One region of the Pseudonocardia sp. D17 genome, then DNA from elsewhere that is predicted to be linked to it. Evidence: riboswitches for the same ligand, from Rfam matches in the RefSeq annotation. Region 1 holds a riboswitch; the other holds the start of a gene.
What was found. Region 1 has a riboswitch for glycine ahead of gcvP (aminomethyl-transferring glycine dehydrogenase). Riboswitches for the same ligand answer to the same signal wherever they lie in the genome.
Positions count from the first base shown of each region.

Region 2: another riboswitch for glycine. It lies ahead of gcvP (aminomethyl-transferring glycine dehydrogenase); the one in region 1 lies ahead of gcvP (aminomethyl-transferring glycine dehydrogenase).

Region 1 covers NZ_BPRG01000008.1:58,639-62,844, forward strand. The annotation lists gene gcvP (aminomethyl-transferring glycine dehydrogenase) at 1-2,269, opposite strand, end outside; glycine riboswitch at 2,421-2,509, opposite strand; gene PSD17_RS01215 (ABC transporter ATP-binding protein) at 3,064-4,206, opposite strand, start outside.
Region 2 covers NZ_BPRG01000037.1:46,000-50,205, forward strand. The annotation lists gene garA (glycogen accumulation regulator GarA) at 1-268, shown strand, start outside; gene PSD17_RS06495 (bifunctional nuclease family protein) at 577-1,053, shown strand; gene PSD17_RS06500 (MerR family transcriptional regulator) at 1,163-1,786, shown strand; glycine riboswitch at 1,933-2,023, shown strand; gene gcvP (aminomethyl-transferring glycine dehydrogenase) at 2,175-4,206, shown strand, end outside.

The DNA.
Region 1 (4,206 bases):
CGTCCGGGCCCATCATCGCGATGTAGGCGTAGGTGATCGGCAGGATGCCGGCCGAGCCGTACGCGGCCGCGGAGACGGCGCCGCGCTTCGGGTCGAGCGGGTCACCGGGCAGGAACGGCGCGAGGTGCGAGCGCACCGCGACCGGGCCGACGCCGGGGCCGCCACCACCGTGCGGGATGCAGAACGTCTTGTGGAGGTTCAGGTGCGAGACGTCGCCGCCGAACTCGCCCGGCTTGGCCAGCCCGACGAGCGCGTTGAGGTTGGCGCCGTCGATGTAGACCTGGCCGCCGGCCTGGTGGACCAGCTCGCAGACGGTGCGGACCTCGGTCTCGTAGACGCCGTGCGTCGACGGGTAGGTCAGCATGATCGCGGCGACGCGGCCGCTGTTGGCCCCGAGCTTGGCGCGCAGGTCGTCGAGCTCGATGCTGCCGTCGGGCGCGGTGGCCACGACGACGACGCTCATCCCCGCGAGGACGGCCGACGCGGCGTTGGTGCCGTGTGCCGACGACGGGATGACGCAGACGGTGCGCTGGTCGTCGCCACGGCTGCGGTGGTAGTCGCGGATGGCGAGCAGACCGGCGAGCTCACCCTGCGAGCCGGCGTTGGGCTGCAGCGACACCTTGGCGTAGCCGGTGATCTCGGCGAGCCAGTTCTCGAGCGTGTCGGTCAGCTCGGCGTAGCCGCGGGTCTGGTCGGCCGGGGCGAACGGGTGCAGCGAGGCGAAGCCGGGCTTGCTGATCGGCTCCATCTCAGCGGTCGCGTTCAGCTTCATGGTGCAGGAGCCGAGCGGGATCATCGTGCGGTCGAGCGCGAGGTCGCGGTCGGACAGCAGCCGCAGGTAGCGCAGCATCGAGGTCTCGGAGCGGTGCGCCGAGAAGACCGGGTGCGACAGGTACGGGCTGGTGCGCTTCTCCGAGGCGGGCAGCGCGGCCGCCGCGTCCGCGACGGCCGAGGCGCCGAACGCGGCGAGCACGCGGGCGACGATCGCGTCGGTGGTGACCTCGTCGCAGGCGACCGCGACGTGGTCGGAGTCGGTGTGGCGCAGGTTGATCCCGTCGGCGGCGGCGGCCTCGACGACCGCGAGCGCGCGGCCGGGGACCTTCGCGGTGACGGTGTCGAAGAACTCGCCGTGTACGACCTCGACGCCCGCGGCGCGCAGACCGGCGGCGACCGCGGCGGCGTGCGCGTGGACGCGCTCGGCGATCTCCCGCAGGCCCTCGGGGCCGTGGTAGACGGCGTACATCGACGCGACGTTGGCCAGCAGCGCCTGTACGGTGCAGATGTTGCTCGTCGCCTTCTCGCGACGGATGTGCTGCTCACGGGTCTGCAGCGCCAGGCGGTAGCCGGGGCGGCCCGCGGCGTCCTGCGAGACACCGACGAGGCGGCCGGGCAGCATCCGCTCGAGTCCACTGCGGACGGACATGTAGCCGGCGTGCGGGCCGCCGAAGAACAGCGGGACGCCGAAGCGCTGGGTCGAACCCACCGCGATGTCCGCACCGAGCTCGCCGGGCGGGGTGAGCAGGGTCAGCGACAGCAGATCGGCGGAGACGGTGACGAGCGCGCCCTTGTCCTTGGCCGCCGCGATGATCGGGCGCAGGTCACGGACGACGCCGGAGGCGCCGGGGGCCTGCAGGACGATTCCGAACACGTCGCCCTCGGCCAGCGAGGCGAGCGCCTCGGGGCTGGAGAGGTCGACGACGTCGACCGGGATGCCGACCGGCTCGGTCCGGGTGTGCAGGACCGACAGCGTCTGCGGCAGGGTCTCGGAGTCGACGACGATCCGCGCGCCGGCCGGGGCGGCCTTGTTCGCGCGGTTCATCAGCAGCACGGCCTCGACGACGGCGGTGGCCTCGTCGAGCAGCGACGCGCCGGCGACCGGGAGGGCGGTGAGGTCCTCGACCATGGTCTGGAAGTTGATCAGCGCCTCGAGGCGGCCCTGGGAGATCTCCGGCTGGTACGGCGTGTAGGCCGTGTACCAGGCGGGCGACTCCAACATGTTGCGGCGCAACACCGGCGGGGTGACCGTGTCGCTGTGGCCCAGGCCGATCATCTGCACCATGGTGCGGTTGCGCCCGGCGATGCCGTCAAGGGCCGCGAGGGCGTCCTGCTCGCTCAGCGCAGCCGGCAGCTTCAGCGACTGGGACGCGCGGATGCCCTGCGGCACGGCGGCGTCGACGAGCGAATCCAGGTCGGCGTGACCGACCACCTCGAGCATCTTCTGCTCGGCGTCGGGGTCGGGACCGATGTGACGGTCGGCGAAGATCGACATACGCTCACTCCGAGGTCGGGGGGACAGATGGCACCTGTCGTGCACCGTCTCCCCGCTCTGTCTTCGGACCTGAGAGATTTCGTGGGGGTGACCCCACTTGCCCCGTCGGTGGTCCACCCGGAATTCCGGGAGGAACGCTTTCCAGAGTTGCCTCGTCACAGCGGTACGGCAGCCTGAGAGATTCCCGGGGAGGATTGCTCCTACGGCTCTGGAACGGACCAGATCTCCCGCTGTGATTCGAGCAGCGTATGCAGTTGTGTGGCGCACACTATACGCACACTCGGCGGAAGCCCGGCAAGAGCGTGCCTCCGGAGCGGGCACTCGAACGCCGGTCCAGGCAGGTCAGCCCTGTGCACAGGGACCCGAACGGGCGGCGTCGGGCTCAGCTCCGACATCATGCGTGACCGTCGGCCACCACCGCTGCGTCCTACCCGCGCGGCGCGTCGGGCATCCGGTGAATTGTCCCGATGAATTGTCGTGGACATGTTTCTACCGATCACCCAGAATGGTCGGAAATTGCACCCGCAACGCATGTGTCACCCGCAGCGGGTTATCGCGCTGCCCGTGGGTATTCGCCCGCGGCCGTCCCCGCCTTCCTGGCCCTTCCGCGACGCCCCCTCTCGGCTGCCGCCCCGTGCCCGACGGTCAGATGATCGCCATGCCGACCGACACCGCGGCGACAGCCGGGGCAGACAGGGCAACGACACCCGGCCCGGCGACACCCCTGTCCGGCGACGTCCGGTCCGACGACACCGGCCCGGGGAGCGCGCCGCGCCGCCCGGGCCGGGACCGCCTCATTCGGACAGGAAGCCGCCGGACTGCCGCTCCCACAGCCGCGCGTAGCCGCCGCCGCGCGCGAGGAGCTCGGCGTGCGTGCCCTCCTCGACGACACGGCCCTGGTCGAGCACGATCAGCCGGTCCATGCCTGCGACGGTGCTCAGCCGGTGTGCGACCGCGATCGCGGTCCGGCCCTCCATCAGCCGCCACAGCGCCTGCTGGATCAAGGCCTCGCTCTCCGAGTCCAGCGCACTCGTCGCCTCGTCGAGCAGCAGGATCGGCGCGTCGCGCAGGATCGCCCGCGCGATCGCGACCCGCTGCCGCTGCCCGCCGGAGAGCTTCACGCCGCGCTCGCCGACGAGCGTGTCGAACCCGTCGGGGAGTCCCTCGACGAACTCCAGCACGTGCGCCGCGCGGGCCGCGTCGTGGATCTCCCGGTCGGTCGCGTCCGGGCGGCCGAACGCGATGTTCTCCCGCAGCGTGCGGTGGAACATCACCGGGTCCTGGGGCACCGACGCGATCAGTCCGCGCAGGTCGGCCTGCGACAGCCGCGTGACGTCCTGCCCGCCGACCAGGATCCGGCCGCCCTGCACGTCCATCAGCCGCAGCAGCAGCCGCGCGATCGTCGTCTTGCCGCCGCCGGAACGGCCGACGAGCCCCACCCGCTCCCCGGGTGCGACCACCAGGTCGAGCCCGTCGAACAGCGGCGCGTCCTGGCCGGCGTGGGTGAACCGGACGCGGTCGAAGGTCACGCCCGCGGGCCCGCCCGCGACCGGTTCCGGATCGGGGTCGTCGACCACCGTCGGATCGTCGAGCAGCAGCTCGGCGAACTGGGCGGCCTCGGTCAGCGACCGTTCGAGGTGCCGGTAGGTCTGGTTGAACTCGAACAGGATCCGGGTGGTCTGGGTGAAGTACGCGACCGTCACGACGACCGCGCCGACTCCAGGACCGCCCTCGCGCAGCGCCACCAGCAGCGCCAGCACCAGGCCGGCGACGTTGGTGAGCACCGACATCGGCGCGACCAGGGTGTCGATCCGCAGGTTGTTGTAGTCCCAGGCGCGCAGCGTCAGCCGCTTGTGCTCGGCCACCCGCCGCCGGTGCTCGGCGGCCTCGCGCAGCTCGGAGGCGTAGGCGCGCACCGCGTCCATGTTGGTCAGGGT
Region 2 (4,206 bases), on a different contig from region 1:
GTCGCGGTTCCTGCTCGACCGGCCGACGACGAGCGCCGGCCGGCACCCCGACAGCGACATCTTCCTCGACGACGTGACGGTCTCCCGGCGGCACGCGGAGTTCCGCCGCGACGGCGACTTCGTCGTCGTCGACGTCGGCAGCCTCAACGGCACCTACGTCAACCGCGAGCCGGTCGACACCGCGGTCCTCGCCAACGGCGACGAGGTGCAGATCGGCAAGTTCCGGCTGATCTTCCTCACCGGCGCCCGCGAGCCCGGCGGTCAGTGACGCCGCGTCCGCTCCGACACCACGGCCGGCCCGATCCGGTGTGACACGCCCGGCGTCGTCACGCACCGCGACGGGCCGGCCGTGGTGCGTCCGGGCCCCGGCGGCCAGGTCGCGCCGGGTCGGCGAGGGTTGCCGAACACACCGATCCTGTGGCGAACTGCCCGTCCGGAGGCGCGCGTCGGGCAGGCGGCCCGTGTAGCGTCATCACCGTCAGACGCCGCACGGTTCGCGGACGCGGTCGGGTCCCGGCCCGGCTGGTCCGGGAACGCGGGCGGAGCGCGGACGCACGATGGGTGAGGAGGCGACGTATGAGCGAGATGCGCGTCGTGGGAGTCAGGGTCGAACTGCCCGCCAACCAGCCCATCCTCTTGTTGCGGGAGACGAGCGGCGACCGGTACCTGCCGATCTGGATCGGGTCGGTCGAGGCGACGGCGATCGCACTGGAGCAGCAGGGCGTCAAGCCGGCCCGCCCGCTGACCCACGACCTGTTGAAGGACGTGATCGGCGCCCTCGGCAGACGACTCGAGCAGGTGCGGATCACCGACCTGCAGGAGGGCACCTTCTACGCAGAGCTGATCTTCGACGGCGGCGTGAAGGTGTCGGCGCGGCCGAGCGACTCCGTGGCGCTGGCGCTGCGGATCGGGGTGCCGATCCACGCCGACGAGAGCGTGCTCGCCGAGGCGGGGCTCGTCATCCCCGACGAGCAGGAGGACGAGGTCGAGAAGTTCCGCGAGTTCCTCGACTCGGTCTCGCCGGAGGACTTCCGCGGCGCCCAGCCGGGCTGACGCGGCGGCGCCCGCCGGCCGACACGCCCGTGATCGGGTGACGCCACCGGCGCGGCGCGTTGACCGACTGCTCACATTTGCTTACGGTCGGCATCGTTCGGTTGGGTGGATGAACGGGATTCGCGGTCGTCGCGACCCGACGGGAAGGAGTGCCGTGGACGCGTCGCCGCCCGACGCGCCCGAACAGGGCGAGCTCTTCCCTGACCCCCTCGTGGGCGAAGGTCTCGACGGCATGCCCGACCAGCTGGTCGGGTTCCGCGGGCCGACCGCATGCCAGGTCGTCGGCATCACCTACCGTCAGCTGGACTACTGGGCCCGCACCGGCCTCGTCGTCCCGTCGATCCGCGGGGCCGCCGGCTCCGGGAGCCAGCGGCTGTACTCCTTCAAGGACGTGCTGGTCCTCAAGGTCGTCAAGCGCCTGCTCGACGCCGGGGTGTCCCTGCAGAACATCCGCGTCGCGGTCGAGCACCTGCGGCGCCGCGGGATAAGAGATCTGGCCGGCATCACGCTGTTCAGCGACGGCACGACCGTCTACGAGTGCGCCTCGCCCGAGGAGGTCGTCGACCTGCTGCAGGGTGGGCAGGGCGTCTTCGGGATCGCCGTCTCCGGCGCGATGCGCGAGATCAGCGGGTCGATCAAGGACTTCCCCGTGGAGCGGGCCGACGGTGGCACCGTCGACGACGCCCCCGAGGACGAGCTGTCGCGCCGCCGGGCGCGCCGCGCGATCAGCTAGAAACGCCGACAGCGGACCGCGAGTGGCGATGGTCGCCACTCACGACGAGCGCCACTCACGACCCGACCGGTGGGGCGCGACCGTGTCGAACAGTTCCGGAGCCCCTCCCGGGCCCCGCTGGGGGCTAGGATGGCGCGCGTAGTCGCCGATCCCGCGCGGGAGAGCCCGGAACGTGCCGGGCGCCGAAGGAGCAACTCCTCCCCGGAACCTCTCAGGCACCAGGACCGCGTGGGCGAGACGCCTCTGGAAAGCGACGCCGGGTCACCGTCGTCCGCCGACGGGGAAAGCCCGCGCTCGCGCGGGTGAATCTCTCAGGCGCTCCGGTCACGGAGCGGGGACAGAGGGGGAGGGCAGTACGCCCGCGCCCGCCGCCCGAGAGGTCGACCCCATGAGCCCGACCCCCACCAGCGCCACGACCGCCCCGCGCGAGTCCCTCGTCTCCCTGGAACGCGGCGTCGCGTTCGTCGAGCGGCACGTCGGGCCGCGGGAGGACGAACTGGCGACGATGCTCGCCGCGATCGGCCTCGACTCCCTCGACGCCCTCGCCGACGCCACGGTCCCGGCGTCGATCCGCGACCGCGCCGGTGAGGCGACCAGCCTGCCGGCCCCGGCGTCGGAACAGGAGATGCTCGCCGAGCTGCGCGCGCTCGCGGAGCGCAACACCCTCACCGTCCCGATGATCGGGCTCGGCTACTCGGGGACGGTGACCCCGCCGGTGATCCGCCGCCACGTGCTGGAGAACCCCGCCTGGTACACCGCCTACACCCCGTACCAGCCCGAGATCAGCCAGGGCCGGCTCGAGGCGCTGCTGACGTTCCAGACCGCCGTCGCCGACCTGACCGGGCTGCCCGTCGCGGGCGCGTCGCTGCTCGACGAGGCCACCGCCGCCGCCGAGGCGATGACGCTGCTGCGCCGCGCGGGGAAGGCGGGGACGTCACGGAGCCCACGGTTCGTCGTCGACGCCGACACCCTGCCGCGGACGCTGGAGGTCCTCGCCACCCGCGCCGCACCGCTGGGCATCGAGCTCGTCGTGGCCGACCTCGCCGCCGGGCTGCCCGACGGCGAGCTGTTCGGGGTGCTGCTGAGCTACCCGGGCGCCTCGGGCGCCGTCAGCGACCCGACCGCGCTGATCGAGGCTGCGCACGAGCGCGGCGCGCTCGTCGCCGTCGCGGCCGACCTGCTGGCGCTGACGCTGCTGCGCCCGCCCGGTGAGCTGGGCGCCGACGCCGTGCTGGGCACCACGCAGCGCTTCGGCGTGCCGCTCGGCTTCGGTGGCCCGCACGCCGCGTACCTGTCGGTGCGCCAGGAGTTCTCCCGCCAGCTGCCGGGCCGGCTCGTCGGCATGTCCCGCGACGCCGACGGGCATCCCGCCCTGCGGCTGGCCCTGCAGACCCGCGAGCAGCACATCCGCCGGGAGAAGGCGACCAGCAACATCTGCACCGCGCAGGTGCTGCTCGCCGTCGTCGCCGCCTGCTACGCCGTCCACCACGGTCCGGACGGCCTGCGGCGCATCGCGACCCGCGCGCACCGGATGGCCGCCGTGCTGGCCGCCGGGTTGCGCGCCGGAGGCGTCGAGGTCGTGCACGACGCCTTCTTCGACACGGTGCAGGCGCGCGTCCCGGGCCGGGCGGGGCACGTCGTCGACGCCGCCCACGACGCGGGGATCCTGCTGCGCAGGGTCGACGACGACGTGGTGGGGATCGCCTGCTCCGAGCTCACGACCGTCGCTCACGTCGAGGCGGTGTGGGCCGCGTTCGGGGTGGCCGTCGAGGACGTGGCGGCGCTCGACGCGGCGACGGCCGACGCGCTGCCCGGCGGGCTCGTCCGGGAGTCGGAGTACCTGACCCACGAGGTGTTCCACGCGCACCGGTCGGAGACCTCCCTGATGCGTTGGCTGCGCCGGCTCGCCGACGCCGACCTCGCGCTCGACCGCACGATGATCCCCCTGGGCTCGTGCACGATGAAGCTCAACGCGACCGCGGAGATGGAGCCCATCACCTGGCCGGAGTTCGCCGACCTGCACCCGCACGCCCCGGCCGCCGACGCCGCGGGCACGTTGGAGCTGATCGCGCAGCTGGAGCGCTGGCTCGCCGAGCTGACCGGGTACGCGGCGGTGTCGTTGCAGCCCAACGCCGGCAGTCAGGGGGAGTTCGCCGGGCTGCTCGCGATCGCGGCCTACCACCGCGACCGCGGCGAGGCCCATCGCGACGTCTGCCTGATCCCCGCGAGCGCGCACGGCACCAACGCCGCGTCGGCCGTCATGGCGGGGATGCGCGTCGTCGTCGTGGCCACCGGCCCGGGCGGCGACGTCGACCTCGACGACCTGCGCGCCAAGATCGCGGCGCACCGTGAGAACCTCGCCGCGCTGATGATCACCTACCCGTCGACGCACGGCGTGTACGAGGCCGCGGTCCGCGAGG